Regions from separate parts of the Streptomyces sp. NPDC002851 genome, predicted to be linked through region 2. Evidence: riboswitches for the same ligand, from Rfam matches in the RefSeq annotation. Region 2 holds a riboswitch; the other holds the start of a gene.
What was found. Region 2 has a riboswitch for S-adenosylmethionine ahead of thrC (threonine synthase). Riboswitches for the same ligand answer to the same signal wherever they lie in the genome.

Region 1 (15,675 bases), on a different contig from region 2:
CCGGTACGCATCAGCGCCGGGGACCTCCAGGAGCACAGCGACACGGCGGTCACCGGCCCGCTGAACGCGGCGGAGTCCCGCTGCGCACTCCTCCTCACCACCGTCGTCGCGCTGTGGTGCAGTGAGCCGCTGCACCAAGTCCCGCCCGCCGTCGTCGCGTTGATCGGCGCGGTCATCGCGGCGTCCCCCGCGCTCGGCACCGTACGCCTCAAGGACGCCCTCAAGACGGTGCCCTGGTCGCTGCTGCTCTTCATGGCCGCGACGATGGCGATGGGCGTGGCGCTCGCCGACTCGGGCGCGGCGCGGTGGCTGGTCTCGGGCCTGCCCGTGGACCTGCCGCCCGGACTGTTCCTCGGCGCCGTGATCGTGCTCAGCACGGCCGCGCACCTCGTCCTGCAGTCCCGCTCGGCCCGCTCGTCGGTCCTGGTCCCGCTGGTCGTGGTGGCGGCGGTCGGCGCGGGCGTCAACCCGGTCGCGGCCGCGCTCGCGTCGACGGCCGCCGCGGGCTTCTGCCACACCCTGCCCGCGTCCGCGAAGCCCGTGACGCTCTTCGCCGAGATCCCCGGCACCCCCACCTACACCCCGCGCGACCTGCTGCGCCTCTCCACCGTCCTGGCCCCACTGACCGCCGCGCTCGTACTGCTCTTCGCGCTCGCGGTGTGGCCGCTGCTCGGCGTGCCCGTCCTTCGCCCCTGACGCCCCTGACCCCGGGAGTTACCGCCATGCTGACCCGTTTCGCCGTCGCCCCCGCCGGCTTCAAGGAGTCCCTGTCCGCCCGCGCCGCCGCCGAGGCCATCGCGGCCGGGGTGCGCCGCGTCGTCCCGCACGCCGAGGTCGACCTCATCCCCCTGGTGGACGGCGGCGAGGGCACCGCCGCCGCGCTCGCCTCGGCCACCGGCGGCCGCCTGGTCGCGCTGCCCGCCACGGGCCCCGTGGGCGAACCGGTCGGCACCCACTTCGCGCTGCTCGACGCCGAGACCGCCGTGGTGGAGATGGCCGCCGTCGCGGGCCTGTCCCTGGTCCCGCGCACCCTGCGCGACCCGGGCGCCACCACCACGTACGGCGTCGGCGAGCTGATCCGCGCCGCGCTCGACACGGGCGTACGCCGCATCCTCGTCGGCTGCGGAGACTCCGGTACGTCGGACGGGGGCGCCGGCGCGCTACAGGCCCTCGGCGCCCGCCTGCTCACCGCGAAGGGATACGAACTCCCGTGCGGCGGACGGGCGTTGACCCGCCTCGACCGGATCGACCCGAGCGGCCTCGACCCGCGCCTGAAGGACGTGGAGCTGCAGGTCGTCTGCAACCCGTTCAACGTCCTGTGCGGCGCGCGCGGCGTGGCTCGGGTCTTCGGCCCGCAGAAGGGCGCGACCCCGGCGCAGGTGGAGGAGCTCTCGGCGGCCCTGGACCACTGGGCATACGTACTCGAACGCGACCTCGGCTGCTCGGCCGACCTACGCCATGGCCCCGGCACGGGCGCCTCCGGCGGCCTAGGCGCGGGCCTGGCCGCCCTGGGCGCCCAACTGCTCCCCCGCTACAGCCTCTTCGACGGACTACTCGCCCCCCTCGACCTGGACGCCCGTCTGGCCCGCGCCGACCTGGTCGTCACCGCCGAGGGCGCCCTCGACCACCAGACGCCGCGCGGCAAGGTCCCGGCCGAGGTGGCCCGCCGCGCCAAGCTCCACGGCCGCCCGGTCCTCGCCCTCGCGGGCACGATCGGCGAGGGCGCGCATCAGGTCCACGCCACCGGGGTGGACGCATACAGTGCGATCCTGCCCGCCCCGGTCACGCTGCCCGAAGCGCTGGGCCGGGGCGGCGAGTTCCTGACGGACGCGACGGAACGGGCCTTGCGGATGGTGCTGTTGGGCGCCAATCTCGCCGCTTAGCCATCAGCCCGTCCGGCGTTTGAGGAGCGGGGGTCCGGGGGCGGAGCCCCCGTAGCTCCGCAGGATTTCGGGAAGGGGCGGGTAGGGGAAACCCCCACCCACGAGCCGCACCCCGCCCCCCTCACACCCCCGCCGTGTCCGGCACGCACCGCCCGTCCTCGGTCCGGTAGGACCACCGCGCACCATCCCGCACCAGCTCCCGCACCGCCCGCACAAACCGCTCCACGTGCTCATCCGGCGTACCCGCCCCAAAGCTCACCCGGATCGCGTTCAGCGACTTCTCCCCGGGCGCGGCCTCCGGCGACCCGCACTCGCCCTGCTCCTGCGGGTCGCTGCCGAGCAGCGTGCGCACCAGCGGGTGGGCGCAGAACAGGCCGTCCCGCACCCCGATCCCGTACTCGGCGGAGAGCGCGGCCGCGAAGTGCGAGCTGTTCCATCCGTCCACGACGAACGAGATGACCCCGACCCGGGGAGCGTCGTCGCCGAACAGCGAGAGCACCCTCACCTCCGGCACCTCGGCGAGCCCGGCCCGCACCCGCGCGATCAGCTCCTGCTCGCGTGCCACCAGCGAGTCGAACCCGGCCTCGGTGAGCGCCTTGCAGGCGGAAGCGATGGCGTACGCGCCGATGACGTTCGGCGAACCGGCCTCGTGGCGCGCGGGGGTGGTCTGCCACTCCACGTCCACGCCGCCGTCCGCACGCCGCGCGACCGCACGAGAGGCGCCGCCGCCCGCGAGGTACGGCTCGGCCTCCTGAAGCCAGTCGGCCCGCCCGGCGAGCACACCGGAGCCGAACGGGGCGTACAGCTTGTGCCCGGAGAAGGCGACCCAGTCGACGTCCAACTCGCTGAGGGACACCGGGTGGTGCGGCGCGAGCTGCGCGGCGTCGAGCACGATCCGCGCGCCGTGGGCGTGCGCGGCGGCGGCGAGCTCCCGCACCGGCCACAGCTCCCCGGTCACGTTCGAGGCACCGGTGACGCACACCAGCGCGGGGCCGTACGGGGTGCGGTCGGCGAGCGCCCGTTCCAGGGTGGCGACGGCCTCGTCGGGCGTACGCGGGGCGTTGAGGTACGTCACCCGGGCGTCGCGCCACGGAAGCAGCGAAGCGTGGTGCTCGGTCTCGAAGACGAACACCTGGCAGTCGGCGGGAAGGGCGGCGGCCAGCAGATTCAGCGAATCAGTCGTGGACCGCGTGAACACGACCTGGTCGCCGGTGCGGCAGCCGAGGAACTCCTCGACGGTCCGGCGTGCGTTCTCGAACAGGTCGGTCGACAGCTGCGAGAGGTAGCCCGCCCCGCGGTGCACGCTGCCGTAGTACGGCGCGTACGCGGCCACGTCGTCCCACACGCGTTGAAGCGCCGGCGCGCTGGCCGCGTAGTCGAGCGCGGCGTAGGTGACTTCGCCGCCGGTCACGAGCGGCACGGTGACGTCCCGGCCGAGCACGGCGAGCTGAGCGGGACAGGCGGGGTCGACGGAAGCGACGTCGGCGGAAGCGGCGACGGCCTCCGTGACGGTGGCGTCAGTGGCGGTGGCAGCGGCAGTAGCGGTGGCGGTGGCGGCATTCAGGTACGCGGACATAACGGCATCTCCCGGCAAAACGCGGCGAATCAAGCAAAGGGGAACCCGCACTCCACGTACGGGCGAAAAACCTCGACGCACCACCACGTGCTACACGAACGAGCGGACGAACGGACGAACGGACAATCCGGACTCAACCCGCGCGTAGCGAAAGGAACTTGATGCGGAGGTATGCGGAAAAGGGGCCGTAGCCCTATCGCATTCGCTTGCTCACGAGACTGCTCCCTTGAGGACCAGGACCCCAGGGTGTGCAGGGGTCCGCGCTTGCCACAGACCTCGCTGCCTGCGGCCTGGTCTTCACCCGGGGCACCCCGCCACGGACGGAGGGTTGCCGGACAGCGGGCCGGGGCCTCAGTCGCTGTCACTCATGACCTGGGAAGCATCTTGCCAGAAGATCTTTGCGGCGCAAGGCGCGGTCCGCATTCCGGACTGCGTCTTGCGTCACATTCGGCGTGCGGTGCCGTTCACCGCCGACTGGCCGCCACCCAGCGCTCAAGGACCCCCTTGGCCGCGCCCGAGTCGATCGACTCGGCGGCCCGGTCCATCGCGCCCCGGATCTGCTCGGTCAGCGGCTTCCCGGTCGGCTCCAGGGCGACGAGTGCGGCCGCCGCGTTCAGCACGACGGCGTCCCGCACCGGACCGGTCTCGCCGTCGAGCAGCCGCAGCGCCACATCGGCGTTGTACGTGGCGTCCGCGCCGCGCAGCGCCTCCACCGGCACCAGGTCGAGGCCGACGTCCCGCGGGTCGAAGCTCTCCTCGGTCACCTTGCCGTCCCGGACCACCCACACCCGTGAGGTGGCCGTCGTCGTCAGCTCGTCGAGCCCGTCGTCGCCGCGGAACACCAGGGACGAGTTGCCGCGCTCGGCGAGGACACCGGCGACGATGGGCGCCATCCGGGGGTCCGCGACGCCGACCGCCTGTGCCTTCACCTTCGCCGGGTTGGTCAGCGGGCCGAGTACATTGAAGGTCGTACGGATGCCCAACTGGCCGCGCGCCGCGGCCACATGACGCAGCGCCGGGTGGAACTTCACCGCGAAGCAGAAGGTGATCCCGGCCTCCTCGGCCACCTCGGCCACCCGCGGCAGCGCCAGCTCCAGATTGACGCCGAGCTTCTCCAGGACGTCCGAGGCACCCGACGCCGAGGACGCCGCCCGGTTGCCGTGCTTGACGACCTTCGCACCCGTACCGGCGATGACGATCGCCGCCATGGTGGAGATGTTGACGGTCTTCGCGCCGTCGCCGCCCGTACCGACGATGTCGACCGAGGGGCCCGGCACGTCGATCACATGCGCGTGCTCGTACATCGCCCGGACGAGACCGGTGATCTCGTCGACGGTCTCCCCCTTGGCCCGCAACGCCACCGCGAACCCGGCGATCTGCGCGTCGGTCGCCTGGCCGCGCATGATCAGGTCCATCGCCCAGGCGGTGTCGTCGGCGCTCAGGTCGCGGCCCTCGAGCAGGCCGTTCAGGAGGGCGGGCCAGGAACGGCCCGCCGCGGTGTCGCCTCCAGCGGGGTGCACAGCGCTCATGGTCGCTCCTGGTGGTCGTGTCGCCGTACGGCTGGGAAGTCGGATACCTCAGAGACCCAGCGGTACGGCATACGGAAAGAATCTGTGGCTCAGCCTAGCCAAGCCGCAGGACGGCAAAGAGCCCCGTCCGACGAATGGGACGGGGCTCAGAGCCGTGGCGATCAGCCGCTGAGGGCCGGGATCAGTGGTGGCCGTGGCCGCTGGTGATCTCCTTGTACTCCTCCACGGTGGGCTTGGGGATCTGGTTGTCCTCCCCGAAGTAGCCCTTGGAGAGCTTGGCCCGCAGCTTCTGCGTGGCCTTCACCTTGCGCTCGACGCCGTTCTCGTCGACCGTCGGGCCGATCTCGACCGGCTGATACTGCTCGTGCTGGGTGAGCGCGTGCAGGTTCTCCTGGTTGAGCGGCTCGTGCACCTCGATGAACTCACCGTGCGGCAGCCGCTTGATGATGCCGGACTCGCGGCCGTGCAGCACCTTCTCCCGGTCGCGCCGCTGCAGACCCAGGCAGATCCGCTTGGTCGCGATGAAGGCGATGATCGGGCCGACGATGAAGAAGATCCGCACGAACCAGGTGATCGAGTTGATCGACAGGTTGAAGCTGGTCGCCCAGAGGTCGTTACCGCCACCGACGAGCATGACCATGTACGCGGTGATCCAGGCGACGCCGAACGCGGTCCGGGTCGGGGCGTTGCGCGGGCGGTCCAGGATGTGGTGCTCACGCTTGTCCCCGGTGATCCAGGACTCGATGAACGGGTAGACCGCGAGCGCGACGAGCACCACGGGGAAGATCACCAGCGGGATGAACACACCCAGGACGAGCGTGTGGCCCCAGAGGTTGATCTCCCAGCCCGGCATGAAGCGGATCAGACCCTCGGCGAAGCCCATGTACCAGTCGGGCTGGGCGCCGGTGGACACCTGGTCGGGCCGGTACGGGCCGAGGGCCCAGACCGGGTTGATCGCAGTGATCGCCGAGATGACGGCGATGACACCGAAGACCAGGAAGAAGAACCCGCCCGCCTTGGCCATGTAGACCGGGAGCAGCGGCATGCCGACGACGTTCTTGTTGGTCTTTCCGGCACCCGGGAACTGCGTGTGCTTGTGGTAGAAGACCAGGATCAGGTGCGCCACCACGAGGCCGAGCATGATGCCCGGCAGCAGCAGGATGTGGATCGAGTAGAAGCGGGCGATGAAGTCGTCGCCCGGGAACTCGCCGCCGAACAGGAACATCGAGATGTACGTGCCGATGACCGGCACGGACAGGATCGCGCCCTGCACGAAGCGGACACCGGTGCCGGAGAGCAGGTCGTCCGGGAGCGAGTAACCGGTGAAGCCGGTGAACATGCCGAGGACGAACAGCAGGAAGCCGAACAGCCAGTTGATCTCGCGCGGCTTGCGGAAGGCGCCGGTGAAGAAGACGCGCATCATGTGCACGAACATCGCCGCGAGGAAGATCAGCGCCGCCCAGTGGTGGATCTGCCGGATCAGCAGACCACCGCGGACGTCGAAGGAGATGTCGAGCGTCGACTTGAACGCCTCCGACATCAGCTGACCCTGCATCGGGACGTACGTGCCCGAGTACTCCACCTCGTTCATCGACGGGTGGAAGAACAGCGTCAGGTACACACCCGTGAGGATGATGATGATGAAGCTGTAGAGCGCGACCTCACCCAGCATGAACGACCAGTGGTCGGGGAAGATCTTGCGCATGTTGGCCTTGGCCATCGAGTAGATGCCCAGTCGGCCATCGGCCCAATCGGCGACGCGCTCGCCCGCCGGAGCCTTCCTGTTCTTGTCGTTGGTGCTCATCCGCGCTCCCAGAAGGCAGGGCCGACGGGCTCTTCGAAGTCGCCGAGCGCTTCGAGGTAGCCCTCCTCGTTCACGCCGATGCGCAGCTGCGGCAGGGCGTGACCGGCCGGGCCGAAGATCACTCGGGCACCGTCGGTGAGGTCGAAGGTGGACTGGTGGCACGGGCACAGGACGTGGTGGGTCTGCTGCTCGTACAGCGAGATCGGGCAGCCCACGTGGGTGCAGATCTTCGAGTACGCCACGACGCCCTCGTGCGACCACTCGAGCTCGCGCTTGTCCTTGATGTCCTCCGGCTGGAGCCGGACGATCATCAGGGCCGCCTTGGCGATCTCCGTCTGGAAGTCGTGGTCGTGCTCCGTCATGCCCTCGGGCATGGCGAAGGTCAGCGAACCGACGGCGACGTCCTCGGGGCGCAGCGGCTCGTTCGTGTTCATGTTCACGAGCATCTTGCCCTTGGACCAGGCGGTGTGCCGCAGCTTGTCCTCGGGCAGCGGGCCCAGGTCACGCAGGAGTACGACGCCGGAGAGCGGCACCATGGCGAGCGCGCCGAACATCGTGTTGCGGATCAGCTTGCGCCGACCGAGCGCGGAGTCCTTGGCACCGGCCGCGAAGTCCTCCATGACCTTGGCCTTGACCTCGGGGGTGGCCTCGATCGGGTGGCGCTCCTGGGCGGTCTCCACGTCCGACATCAGGGTGCGGGCCCAGTGGACCGCGCCCGCGCCGATGCAGAACAGCGCGATGCCGAGGGTCAGACCCAAGGCGAAGTTCAGCGCGCTGATGTGCCCGATCGGCCAGGCGTAAATGATCTTGTCGACCGGGAGCGTCACGAAGGCGGCGATGAACGCGACCGTCGACAGCATCGAGAGCGTGAACAGCAGGGCGACCGTGCGCTCGGACCGCTTGGCGGCCCGCTCGTCGATGTCCTGGATGCGGTGCTCGTGCGGCGGCAGCCCCGGGTCCGCGAACGGGTCGTCCGCGGGCTTCTCGAGGGTCGCCGTGTGGTCCTGCCCGGTGGTCGGCAGGTTCTCTTCGGGAATGTCTTGGCTACTCATGACTTCTTGGCCTTTGCGGTCCGAGCGGCTACCCAGACGGCGACGGCGATCAGCCCGCCGAGACCGAAGACCCAAGCGAACAGGCCCTCCGTGACCGGGCCGAGGCCACCGAGCTCCATACCGCCGGGCGACGGGGTCTTGTCGCTGTTGACCGCGTCGAGGTACGCGATGATGTCCTTCTTCTCCTTCTCCGGCATCGTCGAGTCGGGGAAGGACGGCATGTTCTGCGGGCCCGTCTGCATGGCCTCGTAGATGTGCTTCGGATCGACGTCCTCGAGGCTCGGCGCGTACTTGCCGTGGGTCAGCGCGCCGCCCTTACCGGTGAAGTTGTGGCACTGGGCGCAGTTGTTGCGGAACAGGTTGCCGCCGTTGCCGATGTCGGCGCCTGCGGGGCTGTACTGCTCCTTGGTCGGGACCGCGGGACCGGCGCCGAGCGACGAGATGTACGCCGCGAGCTGGTCGATCTCGTCCTGCTTGTAGATGTTCTTCTTCTTCGGCACCTGGGCGCCGGGCTGCTGGGCCGGCATCCGGCCGGTGCCGACCTGGAAGTCCACGGCCGCCGCGCCCACGCCCACCAGGCTCGGGCCATCGGTGGTTCCCTGACCGCCGGTGCCGTGGCAGCTGGCGCAGCCCACTGCGTAGAGCTTCTTGCCCTCTTCAATGGCGAGGGACTGGGAGGTTTCTTCGGCCTGCGCCTTGTCCGCGGGCGCGAACGCGGCGTACAGCCCCCCGGTGGCCGCCAGCGCGAGGAGTAGGACGACGACCGCCGCCAGCGGATGGCGTCGTCGTGCGGAGAGCTTTTTCACGGATTACCCCGGTGTCAGGATCTTCTGCGTCGATGCTTCTGGAAAATATGGGCCGTCGTCGCGGCACCGAGTTACTTGATCATGTAGATCGTGGCGAAGAGGCCGATCCAGACGACATCGACGAAGTGCCAGTAGTAGGACACGACGATGGCGGAGGTTGCCTGCTCGTGGGTGAACCTCTTGGCCGCGTACGTCCTGCCGAGAACCAGCAGGAAGGCGATGAGACCGCCCGTCACATGCAGACCGTGGAACCCGGTCGTCAGGTAGAACACCGAGCCGTACGGGTCGGACGAGAGGGAGAGCCCCTCGTGCTTGACCAGCTCGGTGTACTCGAAGACCTGACCGCCGATGAAGATCGCGCCCATGATGAAGGTCACGATGAACCACGACCGGAGCTTCTTCACGTCACCGCGCTCAGCGGCGAAAACGCCGAGCTGGCAGGTGAGCGAGGAGAGCACCAGGATCGTGGTGTTCGTGGCCGAGAACGGGAAGTTCAGGGCCGAGGCCATTTCCTTCCAGTGTTCGGCACCCGTCACCGAACGCAGGGTGAAGTACATCGCGAAGAGGGCCGCGAAGAACATCAGCTCGGAACTCAGCCAGATGATGGTTCCGACGCTGGTGAGGTTCGGCCGATTGACCGACGGGTGCGCGTGCCCGGTATCTACTGTCGTTGCTGTCGCCACGACCGACATTATGTCGGTCGCTTATCCCGCCCTCACTCCGGGGGGTGCTGTTCGGTGTGTTCGTGCACTGTGTCCAGCCCGGATGGCCCATCCGGAGCCTGTCCATACCGCTGTTGACGAGGTGTTGGACGGAGTAGCATCCCGCGCATCGGTTACTGATCGAGCGCCGCCGAAGATGCCGGAGGAGACATGCAGTCGACCGCCAGGGTCCTGGTCTACAGCGACAACGCCAACACCCGCCAACAGGTGCTGCTCGCGTCCGGACGCCGGCCGGCCGCGGATGTGCCACCGGTGGAGTTCATCGAGTGCGCGACCCCCGACGCCGTGTTCCGGCAGCTGGACCGGGGCGGCATCGACGTCTGTGTCCTGGACGGCGAGGCCGTGCCCGCGGGCGGCATGGGCGTCTGCCGCCAGCTCAAGGACGAGATCTTCCAGTCCCCGCCGGTGCTGCTGCTCATGGGCCGCCCGCAGGACGCCTGGCTGGCCACCTGGAGCCGCGCGGACGCCGCGGTGACGCTGCCGGTGGAGCCGGTCGAGTTCGCCGACTCGCTGGCCGCGCTGCTGCGCAAGCGCCTCGCCGTACGGGCGTAGCCCCGGGTTTTCACGCGGAGCACCGGGACGACGTCACACCCGGGGGCGGAGCCGGGCCGAGTCGACCGGGGTCTGGTTCTCCCGGGTGCCGGCGTGCAGGACGCTGCCCTCGCGCCATTCCTTCCAGTCCATGTTCCAGTCGCCGAGGCCGTTGCCGAACGTCGGCATCTTCTCGCCGTAGCTGTTGACGGTCTTGACGATGTCGCCCTGGCGCACGGTCTTGTAGAACCAGGCGGCGTTGCCGGGGCTCATACCCACGCAGCCGTGGCTGGTGTTGGCGTACCCCTGGGAGCCGACGGACCAGGGCGCGGCGTGCACGTACTCGCCGGTGTCGGTGAGCCGGGTCGCGTGGTACACCATTTTGTCGTAGAAGTCCGCGGAGCCGATGCTGGCGCTGGTCATCCGGACCGCGTACGACTTGTCCAGGACCACCTTGATGCCGTTCCGGGTCTCGTAGCCGGGTTTGCCGGTGGTGACCGGGATCGAGTTGATCGCCTTGCCGTTGCGGTAGACCGTCATCTGGTGCGCGCCGGCGTCCACCAGGGCCTCCAGGCGGTCGCCGGTCTTGAAGCGCAGCGACTTGGTCGCGGTGCCGCGCAGGCTGTCGCTGACCCTGATGCCGTCGAGGTGTGAGGTGACCTCGACGGTGGCGTGCGTGGGCCAGTACTCCGCGGGCCGGTAGTGCAGCGTCTTGCTGTCCATCCAGTGCCAGGAGCCCTCGGTCGCGGGCTGCGAGCGGACCTTCAGGGCGCGTTCGACGACGGTGCGCGCCTTTTTGTCCTTGACCGCCTTGCTGAGCTTGGCGATGACGGGCTGTCCGACCCCGTACGTGCCCGCCTCCGGGCCGAACTCGACCTTCAGGGCCTTCTGTTTGGGCACTTCGGTGTCGAAGCCGATGAGCTTGCTTCCGGGAGCCCCGTCCTCGTCCTCCGTCTTGACCTTCACCTCGTAGTGCACCCCGGCCGCGAGCGGTGTGGTGCTGTGCCAGCGGGTGCCGTCGGCGGACAACTCTCCCGCGACGTAACGGCCCCGGCTGTCGGTGGCGGTGACGTCGGTGATGCGCCCCTTGCCACCCTGTGCGGTCACTTCGAGAGGTTTCTCCGGATCCGCCTTCTGCGAACCGGTGGGGCCGTTGAAGGAGATCTGGTCGGCCGCGTCGTACGGCTGCGCCGAGAGCGGGTGGCCGCCGGAGCTGCAGGCCGTGGCGCCCGCGGTGAGGGCGACCACCAGCGTGGTGCAGCTCAGCACCATGCGGATTCGCGGTGAGTGACTCATGTGACTCATACATCACACAGTAGGAAGCATCGTCAGCGGCAGCGCGTGTAGTTGGGCCGTACGAGTGGTACCCGCTACGACAAAAGAGGGGCCTCGACACTCCGTGACGGAGTGTCGAGGCCCCTCTTGGTACTGCGTGTGTTACTGGTTCTGGTTTTCGCCGCGGTAGTACTCGTACACCCAGCCCCACAGGCCGAGCAGGATCAGCGGGGTGGCGAAGTACAGCAGCCACCAGCCGAAGATGACGCCCAGGAAGGCGAGCGCGCCACCGATGCCCAGACCGAGCGGCATCCAGCTGTGCGGGCTGAAGAAGCCCACCTCGCCGGCCTCGTCCGCGACATCGGCCTCCTTGTTGTCCTGCGCCATGGCGTCGACCCGCCGGGCCGTGAAGGCCAGGTAGTAGCCGATCATCAGGCAGAGAGCGAAGGTCAGGAAGAGCGCCGTCGTACCGGCCGGCTCCTTCGACCACACGCCATAGACGATCGCCATGACGAGGACGAAGACGCTCAGCCAGATGAACATCTTGCCTTGGATCTTCACTTGCCGGCCTCCTTGCTGCCGCCCACGCTGACGCTCGCACCGTGCCCGGCGTGCTCAAGCTCGTCGAGCGCCGAGATCTCCGGGTGGTGCAGGTCGAAGGCCGGGGATTCCGAGCGGATCCGCGGCAGCGTGACGAAGTTGTGCCGCGGCGGCGGGCACGAGGTGGCCCACTCCAGGGAGCGGCCGTAGCCCCACGGGTCGTCGACCTCGATCTTCTTGCCGTACTTCGACGTCTTCCAGACGTTGTAGAAGAACGGCAGGATCGACAGGCCGAGGACGAACGAGGCGATCGTCGAGATCGTGTTCAGGGCAGTGAAGCCGTCGGCCGCGAGGTAGTCCGCGTAACGACGCGGCATGCCCTCGGCTCCGAGCCAGTGCTGCACCAGGAACGTGCCGTGGAAGCCGATGAACAGCGTCCAGAACGTGATCTTGCCGAGCCGCTCGTCGAGCATCTTGCCGGTGAACTTCGGCCACCAGAAGTGGAATCCGGCGAACATCGCGAAGACCACGGTGCCGAAGACGACGTAGTGGAAGTGCGCGACCACGAAGTACGAGTCCGAGACGTGGAAGTCCATCGGCGGCGACGCCAGGATGACGCCGGTCAGACCACCGAAGGTGAAGGTGACCAGGAAGCCGATCGTCCAGAGCATCGGTGTCTCGAAGGACAACGAGCCCTTCCACATCGTTCCGATCCAGTTGAAGAACTTCACGCCTGTTGGCACGGCGATCAGGAACGTCATGAAGGAGAAGAACGGAAGCAGTACGCCACCGGTGACGTACATGTGGTGCGCCCACACGGTCACGGACAGACCGGCGATCGCGATGGTCGCGCCGATCAGGCCGATGTAGCCGAACATCGGCTTACGCGAGAAGACCGGGATGACCTCGGAGACGATGCCGAAGAACGGCAGCGCGATGATGTACACCTCTGGGTGGCCGAAGAACCAGAAGAGGTGCTGCCAGAGCAGCGCTCCACCGTTGGCCGCGTCGAAGATGTGGGCACCGAACTTGCGGTCCGCCTCCAGGGCGAACAGCGCGGCCGCGAGCACCGGGAAGGCGAGCAGGACCAGGACACCGGTCAGCAGCACGTTCCAGGTGAAGATCGGCATCCGGAACATCGTCATGCCGGGCGCGCGCATGCAGATGATGGTCGTGATGAAGTTGACCGAACCGAGGATCGTGCCGAAGCCGGAGAAGGCCAGACCCATGATCCACATGTCGGCGCCGATGCCCGGCGAGCGGACCGCGTCCGACAGCGGCGAGTAGGCGAACCAGCCGAAGTCGGCCGCGCCCTGCGGCGTCAGGAAGCCGGCCACCGCGATCAGCGAGCCGAACAGGTAGAGCCAGTAGGCGAACATGTTCAGCCGCGGGAACGCCACATCAGGGGCGCCGATCTGCAGCGGCATGATCCAGTTCGCGAAACCGGCGAACAGCGGCGTCGCGAACATCAGCAGCATGATCGTGCCGTGCATCGTGAACGCCTGGTTGAACTGCTCGTTCGACATGATCTGCGTGCCGGGGCGAGCGAGTTCGGCGCGCATGAAGAGCGCCATCAGGCCGCCGACGCAGAAGAACGCGAACGACGTGACCAGGTAGAGCGTGCCGATCGTCTTGTGGTCGGTGGTCGTCAGCCACTTCACCACGACATTGCCGGGCTGCCTGCGTCGTACCGGAAGCTCGTCCTCGTACGGTTCAGCATGTGCGGCACCTGCCGCCCCGGCACCCTGGGGTTCGTTGAGGATGCTCACAGTTGGTTCTTCTCCGCATTCCTGGCCGGGTCCGTCTGCTCAATGCCGGACGGGATGTAGCCGGTCTGCCCCTTCTCGGCCAGCTCCTTGAGGTGCTGTTGGTAGCGCTCCGGGGAGACCACCTTCACGTTGAACAGCATCCGGGAGTGGTCGACGCCGCAGAGCTCGGCGCACTTGCCCATGAAGGTGCCCTCCTTGTTGGGAGTCACCTCAAAGACGTTGGTGTGGCCCGGGATGACGTCCTGCTTCATCAGGAACGGCACCACCCAGAACGAGTGGATGACGTCGCGCGAAGTCAGGACGAAGCGGACCTTCTCGCCCTTCGGCAGCCACAGGGTCGGACCCGGGTTGTTGTTCTGCGGGTTCCGGGTGCCGGGCGTACCGACCTCGAAGACACCGCCGGCGTTCTCCGGGAAGTCCTTCTTGAACTTGTCCGGGATCGCCGCCAGGTCCTCGCTGGTCTTGGCGTCGTCCTTGTCGGAACCGGGGACGTTCTCGATGTAGTTGAAGCCCCAGCTCCACTGGAAGCCCACCACGTTGACGGTGTGCTTCGGCTTGTCGGAGAGCGCGAGAAGCTTCGACTCGTCACGGGCCGTGAAGTAGAAGAGCACCGAGACGATGATGAGCGGGACCACGGTGTACAGCGCCTCGATGGGCATGTTGTACCGGGTCTGCGGGGGAACCTCGACCTTGGTGCGGCTGCGCCGGTGGAAGAAAGCACTCCACAGGATCAGGCCCCACACAAGGACGCCCACCGCGAGCGCGGCCGCCCAGGAGCCCTGCCAGAGGGAGAGGATCCGCGGAGCCTCTTCCGTGGTCGGCGTTGGCATGCCAAGGCGGGGGAAGTCTTTGTATGTGCAACCGGTTGCGGTTGCCAGGACCAGGCCCGCAGTCAGCACCTGCGGCAGCTTCCGCCGCATCGGGCGCCGCGACGAGCGGTCGGAGCCGTTGGGACTCACGTAGCGCCTTCCCGAGAGTCTCGCCCGCTCGGCCGGGCTCGGCCGGTGATGCTGGTCGGGCTCCGGACCCTGTACGGGCAGGGGTTTGGATGTTTATGCGGACCAAACCCTACTGGACGCTATTTGGGGCTGCGCGGGGAGGGTGCCCAACGCGCCGCGCGGCACCCCGAAGGGGTGGCCCGCCCATGGAATGCCCCTGCTGAGCGGGCATCTGACGGCCCTTCCAGGGAGTGCCGCGCAGCAGCCCGCCCGGCGTCTTCGAGGACCCCGCGACGCAGCGCGTTGCCGAGCCCCGTACGAGGGTACGCATCCGTGATCCGTACGACGTACCGTGACCGCGTGCCGTACTTCGATGCCGCGTCCTCCGCTCCGCTGCACCCGGTCGCCCGGCAGGCCCTGCTCGCCGCGCTCGACGAGGGGTGGGCCGACCCCGCGCGCCTCTACCGCGAGGGGCGGCGGGCCCGGCTGCTGCTCGACGCCGCCCGCGAGACCGCCGCCGAGGCCGTGGGCTGCCGCCCGGACGAGCTGGTGTTCACCTCCTCCGGTACCCGCGCGGTGCACTCCGGGATGGCCGGGGCGCTCGCCGGGCGCCGTCGTGTCGGGCGGCATCTGCTCGTCTCGGCCGTCGAGCACTCCTCGGTGCTGCACGCGGCGGCCGTCCATGAGGAACAGGGCGGCTCGGTCACCGAAGTGCCGGTGTCCCGCACGGGCGAGGTGTCGGCGGCGGCGTACGCGGAGGCGCTGCGCGAGGACACCGCGCTCGCCTGTCTCCAGTCCGCCAACCATGAGGTCGGCACCGAGCAGCCGGTCGCCGAGGTGGCCGCGGCGTGCCGGGCGGCCGGCGTGCCGCTCCTCGTGGACGCGGCGCAGTCGCTGCCGTGGGGGCAGGTGGCGGGCGACTGGTCGCTACTCACCGCGAGTGCCCACAAATGGGGCGGACCCTCGGGTGTCGGACTTCTGGTCGTACGTAAAGGAGTGCGGTTCTCCGCTCAAGGGCCCCGGGACGAGCGGGAGTCGGGGCGGGCCGCCGGGTACGAGAACATTCCGGCCATCGTGGCGGCCGCGGCGTCACTGCGGGCGGTGCACGCCGAGGCGGCCCAGGAGGCGGCGCGGCTGCGCGAGTTGACGGACCGGATCCGGGCCCGGGTGCCGGAGCTCGTGCCGGACACCGAGGTGGTGGGCGACCCGGAGCGGTGCCTTCCGCACCTGGTCACCTTCTCCTGTCTCTA
Region 2 (15,675 bases):
ACCCACGCATGGGTGTCCCCCTCTACGTCATCATCGACCCGAGGGACGGCACGATCACCGTCCACTCCGCCCCCGATGCGGCAAGCGGCGAGCCCCGCTACCGGGACACACCACGCAAGGCCAAATTCGGAGACACGGTCCAGGTGGGCGCGTGGACCGTCGACACCTCCACATTTCCTCGCTACTCCTGAGGGGCACCGCGCGGTCAATAGGCTCACCCCATGACCGCCGACGTGACCGCCGACAACCGAGACCGCGACGCCGACCTCCGCCGCCGCTGGGCCGACACCCTGCTCGCCGCGCGCGGTGGCGACGACAAGCCCGACCCCGGCCCGTACGCCGACAACCTCCTCACCCGATGGGCCGAGCCGCAGCGCCGCTATCACACGCTCGACCACCTCGCGGCCGTGCTCCGGCATCTAGACGGCGCACTCGGTGAGCACGCCGATGACCCCGAGCTCGTACGCCTGGCCGCCTGGTTCCACGACGCCGTCTACCTTCCCGAGCGGTCCGAGAACGAGGAGCGGTCGGCCCGGCTCGCCGAACGGGCCCTGCCCGAGGCCGGGTTGAGCCAGGAGCAGACCGCCGAGGTCGCGCGGCTCGTGCGGCTGACCGTCACGCACGACCCGGCCGAGGGCGACCGGAACGGTGAAGCCCTGTGTGACGCCGACCTCGCCATCCTTGCCGCCGAGCCCGAGGCGTACGCCGCGTACGCCGCCGCCGTCCGTGAGGAATACGGGTTCGTGCCCGACGACGCCTTCCGCGCGGGGCGGGCCGATGTGCTGCGGCAGTTGCTCGCGCTGCCTCGGCTGTTCCGTACGCCGTACGGGGCCGCCGAGTGGGAGGCGCGGGCGCGGCGCAATCTCGCCGCCGAGTTGGAGTCGCTCTGCGATTGAGACAACCGTCACGGCGGGAATGAGCGGGAATGAAAGGGGCACCCGCACGGTTCGCACCTGACATGCCCGAAACCGAAAGCGCCTCCGGTTCCGCCCGACCCAACCGTTCCAACCGCTCCAACCGACCCGGCCGACCCGGCCGTATGCCCGTCGCCGTATACACCCTCGGTCTCGCCGTCTTCGCGCTCGGGACCAGCGAGTTCATGCTCTCCGGGTTGCTTCCGGCGATCGCCGACGACATGGATGTGTCCATTCCGCGGGCCGGGCTGCTGATCTCCGCCTTCGCGATCGGCATGGTCGTGGGCGCGCCCGTGCTTGCCGCCGCCACGCTGCGGCTGCCACGGCGGACCACGCTCATCTCGCTCATCAGCGTCTTCGGGCTCGGGCAGGTCGCGGGGGCGCTCGCGCCGACGTACGAGATTCTGTTCGCCTCGCGTGTGATCAGTGCGCTCGCCTGCGCCGGGTTCTGGGCCGTCGGCGCCTCCGTGGCCATCGCGACGGTGGACCGCGACGCCCGGGCCCGGGCCATGGGCGTGATGATCGGCGGGCTTTCCATCGCCAATGTGGTCGGCGTTCCCATCGGGGCGTTTCTCGGGGAGCACCTCGGGTGGCGGTCGGCATTCTGGGCCGTAGGGGCCGCCTCCGCGCTGGCGCTCGTCGGGGTCGCGACGCTGATTCCGCGGATCCCCGTGCCCGCCGAGAAGCCGCAGTTGCGGCGGGAGTTGACCATCTACCGGGACCCGCAGGTCTGGGTGCAGATCGCCGTGATCACGCTCGCGGGCGGTGGCGTGTTCTGCGCGTTCAGCTACCTCGCGTCGCTGCTCACCGATGTGTCGGGGCTCGACTCCGGCTGGGTGCCCACCGTGCTCATGCTCTTCGGGATCGGCGCGCTCGTCGGGACGACCGTGGGCGGGCGGATCGCCGACGGGCGGCTGTTCGCCGTGATGTTCAGCGGGATCGTCGCTTCTACCGTCTTTCTCGCCGTGCTCGGGCTGTTCGCCGAGGTCGCGGCCGTGGCCGTTGTGCTGTCCTTCCTCATCGGCGTCTCGGCCTTCTATACGGCGCCCGCGCTGAACGCCCGGATGTTCAACGTCGCCGGGGCCGCCCCGACCCTCGCCGGTGCCACCGCCACGGCCGCCTTCAACCTCGGCAACACCAGTGGCCCCTGGCTCGGCGGCACGGTCATCGACGCGAAGCTCGGCTTTACGTCACCGGCCTGGGCCGGGGCCGGGATGACGCTGGCCGCGCTGGGGGCGGCGTTCCTGGCGCTGCGGTTGCAGGGGAGGGCGACGGAGTCTGTGTCCGCGGGGGCGCACGTCGTGGCCGAGGGCGCCACCGGCACCGGCACCGGCACCGGCACTAGCCTGCCGCGACAGCCTTCTCGTACACCTTCCTCGTCGCCTCGGTGAACAGCACCGCCGTCGACTCCTCGTCCGTGTCGCCCCCGCTGAGCACCCCGATCAGCCGTCCCGGCCGCCCCGGCCCGCCGAACTCCGTGAGCCACGGGCTGCCGCTCGTGCCCGTCCAGAAGCCGCCGCACCGCATGTGCAGCATGTACGGCTCGTCCTTGTCCCGGGACGTGTGCGTGCGGCACGCGACCTGACGGTTCTCGGGGTTGTGCTCGGCGTCGGGGTAGCCGTACACCGTCACCTCGCGGTCGAAGCCGGAGGACCAGTCGGGGCGGGCCGCGCCGACGACATCCTGGATGGCGCGGCCCCGGTCGTCCGGCTCCAGGGTCAGAAACGCGTAGTCCGCGCGGTCGTCGGCCTGGTCCCGCCAGCGGTCGTCGAGGTAGGCGCCCTTCACGCGCCACCGGCCGTACGGTGTGCGGCCGTCGCCGGAGCCGCCGAAGCCGGGGGCGAAGGCGAGGTCGTCCTCCTCGGTGAGGTCCTCGACCTGGCCGTCCTCGTCGACGTTCCGTACACAGTGCCCGGCCGTGGCGATGACATTGCCCTGAGGGCTGTCGACGACGGTGGCCGTGCACCAGTGCTCGCCGTCGGCGACCAGGACACCGACCGACGGCAGCCCGTCCGTGGGCGTCGCCTCGGTCTGCGGGGCGGGCAGCCCGGAAAGCCCAGGCAGCACGGCGCATCCGGCGAGCAGGGCCAGGGCGGCGGGCAGCGCCCATACGGCCGGGCGGTTCGAGAACCCCATATACGTACGGAGGGTAAGAAGGCGACACGGGTTCCAAGAATCAGCCCGTCCGGCGTTTGAGGACGAGCGCGTTCAGCGCGAGGGGGGGCTGGGGGCGCAGCCCCCAGGAGCGGCGCCCGAGCCGACGGCACGGATGCGTGATCCGTAAGACGGGCCCTACGCTTCGCGCCCCTTCGGCCGCCTCAGCCCCGCCTTCACCAACAACCGCACGATGTCCCGACTCGGCACCTCCACCGCCCCCGCCCGCACCGCGCTCTCGTACCGAGCCGACGGCACGTCATAGTGGTCGCCGTCGAACGCCTGCCGCGGGCACCCGATCCCCGCGGCGAACGCGTGCAGTTCCTCGTACGACACATCGCTGATCATGTGCGACCACATCCGGCCGTGCCCCGGCCACGCGGGCGGGTCGATATAGATCGTCAATGCGCCACCGATCCGAGCGACCCGATGGCCGCGACCACGACCCCCGCCTTGCCGCACACCCAGTGCGGATCCGCACCCAACTCGGGCTCTACGTCCAAGGCATGAGGGTCACCCGAACCGCACACGGGGCACAGCGGCCACCGCCCGTACTTCTCCAGGAGCTTGTCCTGTACGTCCTGCGCGACGAGCCCGGCCACGAACTCCGCGCCCTCCGGCCACTGCGCGACCCACCACCGGCGGTGCACCACGGCGTCCTCGACCATCGAGACGACATCGGCCTGCGCGACCTCGAGCGCGACCAGGTCAGCGAGGACGAGCGCACGGGCGGCGTGCAACGCCTGCTCCAGAGGGCCGGTGGGATCGGCGGCGGGGTCGGACGGGTTCATGGCCCCATTGTGCGCCCCGTACCGGCACGAGGTCGACGGCCCACGGCTCACAGCAGCCCCAATCTCCACAGGACAGAAGTCCCGGCAGAACTCCCGAACACAGCCGTGACTTGACCGACGGCGTCTTGACCGCACACCAGGCCAAAAATATCTTTCAAAGTGTGAGCAACGAAGTGAAGGAAATTTTCACCGGTGACGCCCCCGCCGCCCCCGCGGCCCTCGCCGCGAAGGTGCGCACCCTCGGGCCGTCCATGACCCGCTCCATGCAGCGCGTCGCCGAAGCCGTGGCCGGCGACCCGGCGGGCTGTGCCGCCCTGACCGTCACCGGGCTCGCCGAGCTCACCGGCACCAGCGAGGCCACCGTCGTCCGCACCGCCCGCCTGCTCGGCTACCCGGGCTACCGGGACCTGCGGCTCGCGCTCGCCGGGCTCGCCGCGCAGCAGCAGTCGGGCCGCGCCCCGGCCGTGACCGCGGACATCGCCGTCGACGACCCGCTCGCGGACGTCGTCGCCAAGCTCGCGTACGACGAGCAGCAGACCCTCGCCGACACCGCGGCCGGGCTCGACACCACCCAGCTCGCCGCCGCCGTCTCGGCCCTGGCCGCCGCGCGCCGCACCGACATCTACGGGGTCGGCGCCTCCTCGCTCGTCGGCCAGGACCTCGCCCAGAAGCTGCTCCGCATCGGCCTCGTCGCGCACGCCCACGGCGACCCGCACCTCGCCGTCACCAACGCCGTACAGCTGCGCTCCGGGGACGTGGCCGTCGCGATCACGCACTCCGGCTCCACCGAGGACGTCATAGAACCGCTGCGCGTCGCCTTCGAGCACGGCGCCACCACCATCGCGATCACCGGCCGCCCGGACCGCCCGGTCTCGCAGTACGCCGACCACATCCTGACCACCTCCACGGCCCGTGAGAGCGAGCTGCGCCCGGCCGCGATGTCCTCGCGCACCTCCCAACTGCTCGTCGTGGACTGCCTGTTCGTGGGCGTGGCGCAGCGGACGTACGAGACGGCGGCCCCCGCCCTCGCCGCCTCCTACGAGGCGCTCGCGCACCGGCACAGCCCCCGTACGCGGTAAGCATCCGGCACGCACCCCTCCCTCCACCGCACACGAAAGAGCCGCCACCGCCATGACCTCCACCACCCCCGAGTCCGGCGAACTGCGCGCCCAGCTGGACACGCTGACCACCGAGGCGTTCCGTCCCGAACTCGCCGAGATCGACCGCATGTCGACGCTGGACATCGCCCGCACGATGAACGGCGAGGACGCCACCGTCCCGGCCGCCGTCGCGGACCGGCTGCCGCAGATCGCCGCCGCGATCGACGCGACCGCCGAGCGGATGGCCCGCGGCGGCCGCCTGATCTACGCGGGCGCGGGCACCGCCGGGCGGCTCGGCGTCCTGGACGCGAGCGAGTGCCCGCCGACCTTCAACACCGACCCGTCCGAGGTCGTCGGCCTGATCGCGGGCGGCCCGAGCGCGATGGTCACCGCGGTGGAGGGCGCCGAGGACTCCAAGGACCTGGCCCGCGAGGACCTGACCGACCTGGGCCTGACCGCCGACGACACGGTGGTGGGCATCTCCGCCTCGGGCCGCACGCCGTACGCCGTCGGCGCGGTGGAGCACGCGCGCGCGGCCGGGGCCCTGACGGTCGGCCTGTCCTGCAACGCGGACAGCGCGCTCGCGGCCGCGGCCGAGCACGGCATCGAGGTCGTCGTCGGGCCCGAACTCCTCACCGGATCGACGCGGTTGAAGGCGGGCACGGCCCAGAAGCTGGTCCTCAACATGCTCTCGACGATCACGATGATCCGGCTCGGCAAGACCTACGGAAACCTGATGGTGGACGTACGCGCCTCGAACGAGAAGCTGCGGGCCCGCTCGCGCCGCATCGTCGCGCTCGCCACGGACGCGCCGGACGAGACCATCGAGACCGCCCTGACCGCCGCGGACGGGGAGGTGAAGACCGCGATCCTGATGATCCTGGCGAAGGTCGACGCCGACACCGCCGAAAAGCTCCTGACCGACTCCCAGGGCCACCTCCGCGCGGCCCTGGCCGCGACGGCGACGGATTAGGCAGCATCCCCTCCCACCGGCCCCGCGCCACGCCACGCCAAAGGGCGGCACCCCCAAGGGAATGCCGCCCTCCGACTCGTACGACCGCGAGCGCGCCCGCGCCCGCGACCGCGACCGCGACCGCGACCGCGACCGCCACCAGCGTCAGCGTCAGCGCGAGCCGACCGGTGCCTGCTCCTTCGCCACGCCCGCGGCCGCGTCGCCCGCGTCCGTGGTGCCCCAGCACTCCACCTCGCCGCGCAGGCCCGGCACCTGGTCCTTCCGGAAGACCGGGTCGAGGCCCTGGCGGCGCTGGGCCAGGTAGTCGTCGAGGAGGCGGAAGGCGACCGCCCCGAGCGGGATGATCGCGATCATGTTGACCAGGACCATCGCGCCCATCGTGACGTCCGCGAGGCTCCAGACCAGCGGGACGGAGCCGATCGCGCCGAGGACGGCGCAGGCGACGACGACCGCGCGGTACGAGGTCATCACGCTCTTACGGCGGGTGATGAACTCGATGTTGGACTCGCCGTAGTAGTAGTTACCGATCATGGAGCTGAACGCGACCATGAAGACGACGAGCGTCAGCAGGTGCCCGGCCCAGTCGCCGAGCGCGCCGGCGAAGGCGGACTGCGTCACGTCCGCGCCGCCGCGCTCGCCGAGCGTCGGGTTGGCGGTGAGGATCACGAAGGCGGTCATGGTGCAGATGACCAGGGTGTCGAAGTAGACGCCGAGGGTCTGGACCAGGCCCTGCTTCACCGGGTGCGTGGTCTCCGCGGCGGCGGAGGCGTTCGGGGCCGAGCCCATGCCCGCCTCGTTGGAGAACATGCCACGCCGCACACCCTGCAGGATCGCCGTACCCACGGCGCCACCCGCGACCTCACGGAAGCCGAAGGCGCTGCCGATGATGTCGGCGATCATGCCCGGCACGCTGCCGAGGTTGAGGACCACGACGATCAGGCCGACCAGCAGGTAGAGCGAGGCCATCGCGGGGATGAGGACCTTGGTGACGGCCGTCAGGCGCTTCACGCCGAAGAACACAGCGAGCGCGAGGAGCGCGGCGAGCACCACACCGAGGACGGGCGCGAACCAGGTGGAGTCCGTGCCGAAGGAGCCCTTCGCGGCCACCGTGATCGTGTTGGACTGCACCGCGGTCAGCACGAACCCGAAGGTCAGCGTGATCAGGACGGCGAAGATCACCCCGAGCCAGCGCTTCCCGAGCGCCTTCTGCATGTAGTAGGCCGGGCCACCGCGGTACGTACCGGGCTCGGTCCCGCGCACCTTGTACAGCTGGGCCAGGACCGACTCGACGAACGCCGAGGCACCGCCGATGAGGGCCATCATCCACATCCAGAAGACGGCGCCGGGGCCGCCCATGGTGATCGCGGTGGCCACACCGGCGATGTTGCCGGTGCCGATGCGCGCGGCGGCGGAGATGGTGAAGGCGCCGAAGGGGCTGACGCCGCCGGACTGCGGCTTGTCCTTGAAGACCCGGAACATCTCCGGGATCAGACGGATCTGCACGCCCTTGGAGCGCAGGGTGAACCAGACGCCGGCCACGGCCACCAGCGGAATCAGCAGATATGTCCAGAAGACGTCGTTGAGGTCGACGATCCAGGTTTCCAACGTGCTCATGGGGGTGCTTCCCGGTTCCTTGTGAGTCGGGGAGTCGGCCCGTTCGTTGCACACGCGTACGGATCGCGTACGGAGCGGACGGTCGGGCCGGACGGCGCGGAGGAGAACACTCCGCAAACGCCAGGACTCTAGGCAGGGACGACCGCCCCTGCCCAGAGCTTTCGGAAGTGCCCTATCTCACAATGTGGAACCGAGCCCGTCAGAGCAGCTTCGCCGACTCCGCCGACTCCCGCTCCGCCGCCGGTTCCCAGCACTGCACGCCCCGCAGATCCGGCATCCGGTCGCGGGTGAAGACCGGGTCGAGACCCTCGCGGCGCTGGGCGACGAAGTCCTCGGCGAGCCGGAAGGCGATCCCCGAGAGCGGCAGGATCGCCGCCAGGTTCACCAGTGCCATCACGCCCATGAACACGTCGGCGAGGTTCCAGATGACGCTCACCGTGCCGAGGGCGCCGAGGAAGACCACGACCAGGACGAGGGCCCGGTAGCCGGGCAGGACCCACTTATTGCGGGTCATGAACCGGATGTTGGACTCGCCGTAGTAGTAGTTGCCGATCAGGGTGGAGAAGCAGAGCAGGAAGACCACCACGGTCAGCAGGTGGCCCGCCCAGCCGCCGAGGGTCTCGGAGAGCGCGCTCTGGGTCAGATCGGCGCCCTGCTGGGCCCCGCTCAGCTCCGGGTTGCTGGTCAGGATGACGAACGCGGTCATCGAGCAGATGAGCAGCGTGTCGAAGAAGACCCCGAGCGACTGCACCAGGCCCTGCTTGGCCGGATGGCTGACGTCCGCCGTGGCACCGGCGTTCGGCGCCGAGCCGAGACCCGCCTCGTTCGAGAACATGCCACGCCGCACGCCCTGCTGGATCGCCGCGCCCAGGGCACCGCCGGCGACCTCGCGCACCCCGAAGGCCCCGCCCACGATGTCGAGGAACACCCGGGGCACGTCCCCGATGTTGAGTACGACGACCACGAGTCCGAGCAGCAGGTACAGCAGCGCCATCACCGGCACGAGCCACGTGGTGACCTGCGCGATCCGGCGTACGCCACCGAAGATCACCAGGGCGAGGAGGCCCGCGACCGCCAGGCCGAGCACCGCCTTGAACGAGCCGGGGTCCGCCGGGCCGATCGAGCCCGCGGCCACCGAGACGATGGTGTTGGACTGTACGGCGTTGAAGACGAAGCCGAAGGTCAGCGTGATGACGACCGCGAAGACCACGCCCAGCCAGCGGCGCTTCAGGGCGTACTGCATGTAGTACGCGGGACCGCCGCGGAACGAGCCGTCCTTGCCGCGCACCTTGTACAGCTGGGCGAGCGCCGACTCGACGAACGCGGAGGCGGCCCCGATCAGCGCCATCGCCCACATCCAGAAGACGGCGCCGGCACCGCCGAGCGTGATCGCGGTGGCCACGCCCGCGATATTGCCGGTGCCCACGCGCGCGGCCGCCGAGATGGTGAAGGCGCCGAAGGAGGAGACCGCCCCCGGCGCCGCCTTGTCCCGCACCACGCGCAGCATCTCGGGGAAGAGACGCAGCTGCACGGCCCGCGAGCGGAAGGTGAAGTAGAGACCGGCGCCGACCACGAGGGGGATCAGGAGCCAGGTCCAGAAGTGATCGTTGATGGTCACGATCACCGAGTCGAGCGTGTTCACGTACATCGTCCTTGCAAGTTCAAGCACCGAGGCGGACGCCCCTGCACGGCGAAGGCGCCCGCCTCACAAGGCTCATGAGCGAGAAGCTCATCAAGCAACAGGGGCGGTGCGCCTCCCGAGAGGGAAGCACACCGCCCCTTTGCAGAGCAAAACGCTCAGGACAGCTGATCCGGGGATCAGAAGTCCATGTCACCGCCCGGCATGCCGCCCGGAGCGGCCGCGGCGGCCTTCTCCGGCTTGTCGGCGATGACGGCCTCGGTGGTGAGGAACAGCGCGGCGATCGACGCGGCGTTCTGCAGCGCGGAACGGGTCACCTTGGCCGGGTCGATGACGCCCGCGGCGATCAGGTCCTCGTACTCACCGGTGGCGGCGTTCAGACCGTGACCGGCCTGGAGGTTGCGGACCTTCTCCACCACGACGCCGCCCTCAAGACCGGCGTTCTCGGCGATCTGCTTGAGCGGGGCCTGGAGGGCCAGCTTGACGGCGGCGGCACCGGTGGCCTCGTCGCCCTCGAGCTCCAGCTTCTCGAAGACCGAGGAGGCCTGCAGCAGGGCCACGCCACCACCGGCGACGATGCCCTCCTCGACGGCCGCCTTGGCGTTACGCACGGCGTCCTCGATGCGGTGCTTGCGCTCCTTGAGCTCCACCTCGGTGGCGGCACCGGCCTTGATGACGGCCACGCCGCCGGCCAGCTTCGCGAGGCGCTCCTGGAGCTTCTCGCGGTCGTAGTCCGAGTCGGACTGCTCGATCTCGGCGCGGATCTGGTTCACCCGGCCGTTGACCTGGTCGCTGTCGCCCGCACCGTCGACGATGGTGGTCTCGTCCTTGGTGATGACGACCTTGCGGGCGCGGCCGAGCAGGTCGATCGTCGCGTTCTCGAGCTTGAGGCCGACCTCCTCGGAGATGACCTCGCCGCCGGTGAGGATGGCGATGTCGTTCAGCATCGCCTTGCGGCGGTCACCGAAGCCCGGGGCCTTCACGGCGACGGACTTGAAGGTGCCCTTGATCTTGTTGACGACCAGGGTCGACAGGGCCTCGCCCTCGACGTCCTCGGCGATGATCAGCAGCGGCTTGCCGGACTGCATGACCTTCTCGAGGAGCGGCAGCAGGTCCTTGACCGAGCCGATCTTCGAGTTCGCGATCAGGATGTACGGGTCGTCGAGGACGGCCTCCATACGCTCCATGTCGGTCGCGAAGTACGCCGAGATGTAGCCCTTGTCGAAGCGCATGCCCTCGGTGAGCTCCAGCTCCAGACCGAAGGTCTGGGCCTCCTCGACCGTGATGACGCCTTCCTTGCCGACCTTGTCCATCGCCTCGGCGATGAGCTCACCGATCTGGGTGTCGGCGGCGGAGATGGAGGCCGTGGAAGCGATCTGCTCCTTGGTCTCGACATCCTTCGCCTGCTCCAGCAGGGCGCCGGAGACCGCCTCGACGGCCCGCTCGATGCCACGCTTCAGAGCCATCGGGTTGGCACCCGCGGCGACGTTCCGCAGGCCCTCCTTGACGAGCGCCTGCGCCAGGACGGTCGCGGTCGTCGTGCCGTCACCGGCGACGTCGTCCGTCTTCTTGGCGACCTCCTTGACCAGCTCGGCGCCGATCTTCTCGTACGGGTCCTCGAGCTCGATCTCCTTGGCGATGGAGACACCATCGTTGGTGATCGTGGGGGCGCCCCACTTCTTCTCGAGGACGACGTTGCGACCCTTGGGCCCAAGGGTCACCTTGACGGCGTCGGCGAGCTGGTTCATGCCGCGCTCGAGGCCGCGCCGTGCCTCCTCGTCGAACGCGATGATCTTGGCCATGTGAAGTGGTCCTCCCGGACTGGGGTGGATTGCTCCGGACCGCGCTGGCGCCCGCGACGGACGGCCTGCCTGCCTCGTGGTTCCTTGCCCCACCCGGCGTGGCGGCCTCACCGACCCGGTCCTTCTTTGTCACTCTCACCTGCAGAGTGCTAACGCCAATGATTAGCACTCTCCCTGGGTGAGTGCAAGGCGCTTCCGGTGAAGGAGGACCGTCGTCCGTACGGTGACGACCGCCGCAGGCGCGCCGGAGCCCGTACGCACGGAAGGACCCGCACCCCGGAGGGATGCGGGTCCTTCGTCACGTCGCTGCAGTCAGTCGCGTCGGCGCGATCAGGCAGTCACGCGGACCATGTCCGCCTGCGGCCCCTTCTGGCCCTGCGAGATCTCGAACTCGACCCGCTGGCCCTCTTCAAGGGTGCGGTAGCCGTCCATCTGAATCGCGCTGTAGTGGACGAATACATCCGCACCACCGTCGACCGCGATGAAGCCGTACCCCTTCTCCGCGTTGAACCACTTGACGGTGCCCTGAGCCATGCCTAACTCCCCTATTACTGGCCCTTGCACAGACCCGCACTTCGCGGATCCGGGTCAGACCTCACCCCCCGACAGGTGGGGGTGTGCGCCGGAACGCGTCGACCGCCGCTGAATGTATCTGTCCAACTGCCGTCTGCAACAGGTCAATCGGACGAGAATTCTGGGCACGGCCGAGCGGAAGAATACGGAGAAGTCGCCGCCAGCCAGGGCAAGTCGGGCCCGGCAAAGCTCTCATACGGCGCAAATGGCCGGAATGCATTGGCCGCTTCCGGCCGGGATTTCCTCGGAGTTCTCATATGCTCCCGGCACACTCAGCACGCACGGGACACTCACGGGGAATCGGACGCGCCCAACTGTACCGCGCGCCACGAGGCTGAATTACCCCCTCCGCTTAGCGCGGAGAGGGCAATTCTCAAGAACCTTGCGTATTGCGGGCCGATGAGCCCGACGCTCAGCAGCCGCCCGCGACCGCCGGGATGATGGAGACGCCGGCACCGTCCGGGGTCGCCGTCTCCAGGCCCTGCTCGAAGCGGACGTCGTCGTCGTTCACGTACACGTTCACGAAGCGGCGCAGCTTGCCCTGGTCGTCCAGGACGCGGGCGGCGATACCGGCGTGGTTCTTCTCCAGGTCCGCGATGACCTCGGCGAGGGTCGCACCCTCGGCCTGAACCTCGGACTGGCCGCCGGTGTAGGTGCGCAGGATGGTGGGGATGCGGACGTTGACGCTCATGGTTCACCTTTCGGCGGGGTAGAAATCAGCCCCTCCGGCGTTTGAGGAGCGGGGGTCTGGGGGCAGAGCCCCCTCACGCGGCGTTAGCCGCATATCGGCACTGCCGGGAAGGGGCGGGGCTGGGGAGTAAAAAGTCAGCGATCCAGACCAGCGGCCCGGAACGCATCAAGGGACGGCTTGATCACGGCAGTGGCCTGCGACGTGGGCGCCACCGCGTCCAGCGTCTTCAAGCCATCACCAGTGTTCAGCACAACCGTGGTCAACGACGGGTCGAGCACGCCGGTCTCGATCAGCTTCTTCGTGACGCCGACCGTCACCCCGCCCGCCGTCTCCGCGAAGATCCCCTCCGTACGGGCGAGCAGCTTGATCGCGTCGACGACCTGCTCGTCGTTGACGTCCTCCACGGCACCACCGGTGCGCCGCGCGATGTCGAGGACGTACGGCCCGTCGGCCGGGTTGCCGATGGCGAGCGACTTGGCGATGGTGTCCGGCTTCTGCGGGCGTACGACGTCGTGGCCGTTCTTGAACGCCTGCGACACCGGAGAGCAGCCCTCCGCCTGGGCGCCGAAGATCTTGTACGGCTTGTCCTCGACGAGCCCGAGCTTGATCAGCTCCTTCAGGCCCTTGTCGATCTTCGTGAGCTGGGAGCCCGAGGCGATCGGGATCACCAGCTGGTCCGGCAGCTGCCAGCCGAGCTGCTCGCAGATCTCGTACGCCAGGGTCTTGGAGCCCTCGCCGTAGTACGGCCGCAGGTTCACGTTCACGAAGCCCCAGCCCTCGCCGAGCGGGTCGCCGATGAGCTCGGAGCAGAAGCGGTTCACGTCGTCGTAGTTGCCCTCGATGCCGACGAGCTCGCCGCCGTAGACCGCGGCCATGACGACCTTGCCCTGCTCCAGGTCGTGCGGGATGAACACGCAGGAGCGGAAGCCGGCACGGGCGGCGGCGGCGCCGACGGCACCGGCGAGGTTGCCGGTCGAGGAGCAGGAGAGCGTGGTGAAGCCGAAGGCACGCGCGGCCTCGAGAGCCTGCGCGACGACGCGGTCCTTGAAGGAGTGCGTCGGGTTGCCGGAGTCGTCCTTGATGAACAGGCCGCCGGTGACGCCGAGTTCGGCCGCGAGGTTGTCGGCCTTGACGAGCTTGGTCCAGCCGGGGTTGAGGTTCGGCTTGGACGCCACGTCGGCGGGGACCGGGAGCAGCGGGGCGTACCGCCAGATGTTGTCCGGGCCGCTCTCGATCTTCTTACGGAGCGCTGCTGCTTGACTGGGCCCACCGGTCTGAAAGTCGTACGCCACCTCAAGGGGGCCGAAACACAGCTCGCAGGCGAAGATCGGGCCGAGCGGGAAGCGCTCGCCGCACTCGCGACAGGAGAGGCCTGAGGCCGGGCCGAGGTCGACGGGGGTGGTGGTGGCTTCTGCGGTCTGTACAGCCATGGAGGCGAGGCCCTTTCTCCTCATCTTCCTCGCGACGCATCTCGCCGCGAGACGGACTTGGCACCTTCCCTAGCCAGGGCCTCGCGCGCATGCAGTGCGAGAACTGACTGGAGGGTTGCCGGGGCTTCAACGGGCCGTATCCCTCTGCCCCTCTGGATGAGCGGTATGGACCGGCGGGTGCCGGACGTTTATGTGGACGCGGACCCCGACATGCGTCGGCCGTCCGCGTTGTTCAAGACTGTAACGGAAGCACCTGACAGTTGAGATAGTCGTCCGAACCGCGAGATGGATCACATCCACGGCCTACAGGACACGGCCAGGCAAGAACGGCCACGCAAGAGGGGACCGGAACGTGCTCGAAGAGGTGGAGCGCTGGCTGAACAGGCGCTCCTGGTCCGTGACCGACCGGCCGCTCAATCAGCTCCTCGCCGCCAAGGCCCGCAGCGGCAGCACGGTCAGCGTAGTGCTGCCCGCGCTCGACGAGGAGGCCACGGTCGGCGAGATCGTCGCCACGATCCGGCGCGAGCTGATGTCCGACGCGGCCCCGCTGGTCGACGAGCTGGTGGTGATCGACTCGGGCTCGACCGACCGTACGTCCGAGGTGGCCGCGGCGGCCGGGGCGCGCGTGGTGCACCGGGACGCGATCCTGCCGCGCATCCCCGCGGTGCCCGGCAAGGGCGAGGTGCTCTGGCGGTCACTCCTGGTGACCAGCGGCGACATCGTGTGCTTCGTGGACGCGGACCTGCGCGAGTTCTCGGCCGACTTCGTCTCCGGGATCGTGGGGCCGCTCCTGACCGAGCCCGGGGTACAGCTGGTGAAGGCGATGTACGACCGTCCACTGGGTACTGAGTCTGATTCGCCCGCCTCCGGCAGGACGTCCGGTCAGGGCGGCAGGGTGACGGAACTGGTCGCGCGGCCGCTGCTCAACCTCCACTGGCCCCAACTGGCCGGTTTCGTCCAGCCGTTGGGCGGCGAGTACGCGGCCCGCCGGTCGCTGCTCGAACGGCTGCCGTTCCCGGTGGGGTACGGCGTGGAGCTCGGGCTGCTCGTGGACGCGCTGCACACCGTGGGCCTGGACGCGCTCGCGCAGGTCGACGTGGGGGTGCGCAAGCACCGGCACCAGGACGGGCGGGCGCTCGGCCGGATGGCGGCGGCGATCTACCGCACGGCCCAGCTGCGGCTCGCCCGCGGCCACCTCGTACGGCCGGTCCTGACCCAGTTCGAGCGGGGCGAGGCGGGCTTCGAGCCGCGGACGCACGCGGTGGACACGGAGGAGCGGCCGCCGATGACCGAGATAGCGGAGTATGCGGACCGTCGCGTGGCGTGACCCTGGCCTTGACCCTGCCAAGTCGTACTCGGGGGCGTTTGGGTGCTGTCCGCCCGGGCTAGGTTGGGCGCATGGCTTCTGATGATTCGCCTGGTGCTGCTGACGGAGCTCAGGTTCTCGTCGCGTCCAACCGCGGGCCCGTCTCGTACGCCGTACGCGAGGACGGCACGCTCGACGCGAAGCGCGGCGGTGGCGGCCTGGTGTCCGGGCTCTCGGCCATTGGTTCCAGCGGCGCGGACTCCCTGTGGGTCTGCTCGGCGCTGACCGAGGGCGACCGGGAGGCGGTGCGGCGGGGCGTGGCCGAGCCGGGCGTGCGGATGCTCGACATCGACGCGGCGGTGCACGCGGACGCGTACAACGGCATCGCGAACTCGGTGCTCTGGTTTGTGCACCACATGCTGTACCAGACGCCCCTCGAGCCGGTCTTCGGGACGGAGTTCCGGCGACAGTGGGCGGCGTACGAGACGTACAACCGGGCCTTCGCGGAGGAGCTCGCCGCGCGGGCGGCGCCCGGGGCGGCGGTCCTGGTGCAGGACTACCACCTGGCCCTGGTCCCAGGGATGCTCCGCGGACTGCGAGCCGACCTGCGCATCGGTCACTTCTCGCACACCCCCTGGGCGCCGGTCGACTACTTCCGGATCCTGCCGGACGACATCGCCGAGCAGCT

Region 1: linked by a shared signal. The riboswitch ahead of ACWD10_RS12495 (aminotransferase class V-fold PLP-dependent enzyme) and the one ahead of thrC (threonine synthase) in region 2 are both predicted to bind S-adenosylmethionine.

What each region holds. Positions count from the first base shown of each region.
Region 1 is NZ_JBSFUT010000009.1:107,240-122,914, reverse strand. It holds gene ACWD10_RS12505 (SLC13 family permease) at 1-696, shown strand, start outside; gene ACWD10_RS12500 (glycerate kinase family protein) at 723-1,883, shown strand; gene ACWD10_RS12495 (aminotransferase class V-fold PLP-dependent enzyme) at 2,005-3,459, opposite strand; SAM riboswitch class IV at 3,715-3,832, opposite strand; gene trpD (anthranilate phosphoribosyltransferase) at 3,924-4,988, opposite strand; gene qcrB (cytochrome bc1 complex cytochrome b subunit) at 5,170-6,792, opposite strand; gene qcrA (cytochrome bc1 complex Rieske iron-sulfur subunit) at 6,789-7,844, opposite strand; gene qcrC (cytochrome bc1 complex diheme cytochrome c subunit) at 7,841-8,650, opposite strand; gene ctaE (aa3-type cytochrome oxidase subunit III) at 8,722-9,342, opposite strand; gene ACWD10_RS12465 (hypothetical protein) at 9,523-9,924, shown strand; gene ACWD10_RS12460 (Ig-like domain-containing protein) at 9,958-11,199, opposite strand; gene ACWD10_RS12455 (cytochrome c oxidase subunit 4) at 11,341-11,739, opposite strand; gene ctaD (aa3-type cytochrome oxidase subunit I) at 11,736-13,487, opposite strand; gene ctaC (aa3-type cytochrome oxidase subunit II) at 13,484-14,446, opposite strand; gene ACWD10_RS12440 (aminotransferase class V-fold PLP-dependent enzyme) at 14,786-15,675, shown strand, end outside.
Region 2 is NZ_JBSFUT010000002.1:1,003-16,677, reverse strand. It holds gene ACWD10_RS01930 (Uma2 family endonuclease) at 1-191, shown strand, start outside; gene ACWD10_RS01925 (HD domain-containing protein) at 222-896, shown strand; gene ACWD10_RS01920 (Cmx/CmrA family chloramphenicol efflux MFS transporter) at 1,040-2,305, shown strand; gene ACWD10_RS01915 (trypsin-like serine peptidase) at 2,256-3,050, opposite strand; gene ACWD10_RS01910 (DUF4031 domain-containing protein) at 3,207-3,473, opposite strand; gene ACWD10_RS01905 (hypothetical protein) at 3,470-3,859, opposite strand; gene ACWD10_RS01900 (MurR/RpiR family transcriptional regulator) at 4,021-4,938, shown strand; gene murQ (N-acetylmuramic acid 6-phosphate etherase) at 4,991-5,932, shown strand; gene ACWD10_RS01890 (alanine/glycine:cation symporter family protein) at 6,083-7,546, opposite strand; gene ACWD10_RS01885 (alanine/glycine:cation symporter family protein) at 7,746-9,188, opposite strand; gene groL (chaperonin GroEL) at 9,365-10,987, opposite strand; gene ACWD10_RS01875 (cold-shock protein) at 11,318-11,521, opposite strand; gene ACWD10_RS01870 (MoaD/ThiS family protein) at 11,973-12,251, opposite strand; gene thrC (threonine synthase) at 12,386-13,705, opposite strand; SAM riboswitch class I at 13,699-13,844, opposite strand; gene ACWD10_RS01860 (glucosyl-3-phosphoglycerate synthase) at 14,034-15,008, shown strand; gene ACWD10_RS01855 (alpha,alpha-trehalose-phosphate synthase (UDP-forming)) at 15,080-15,675, shown strand, end outside.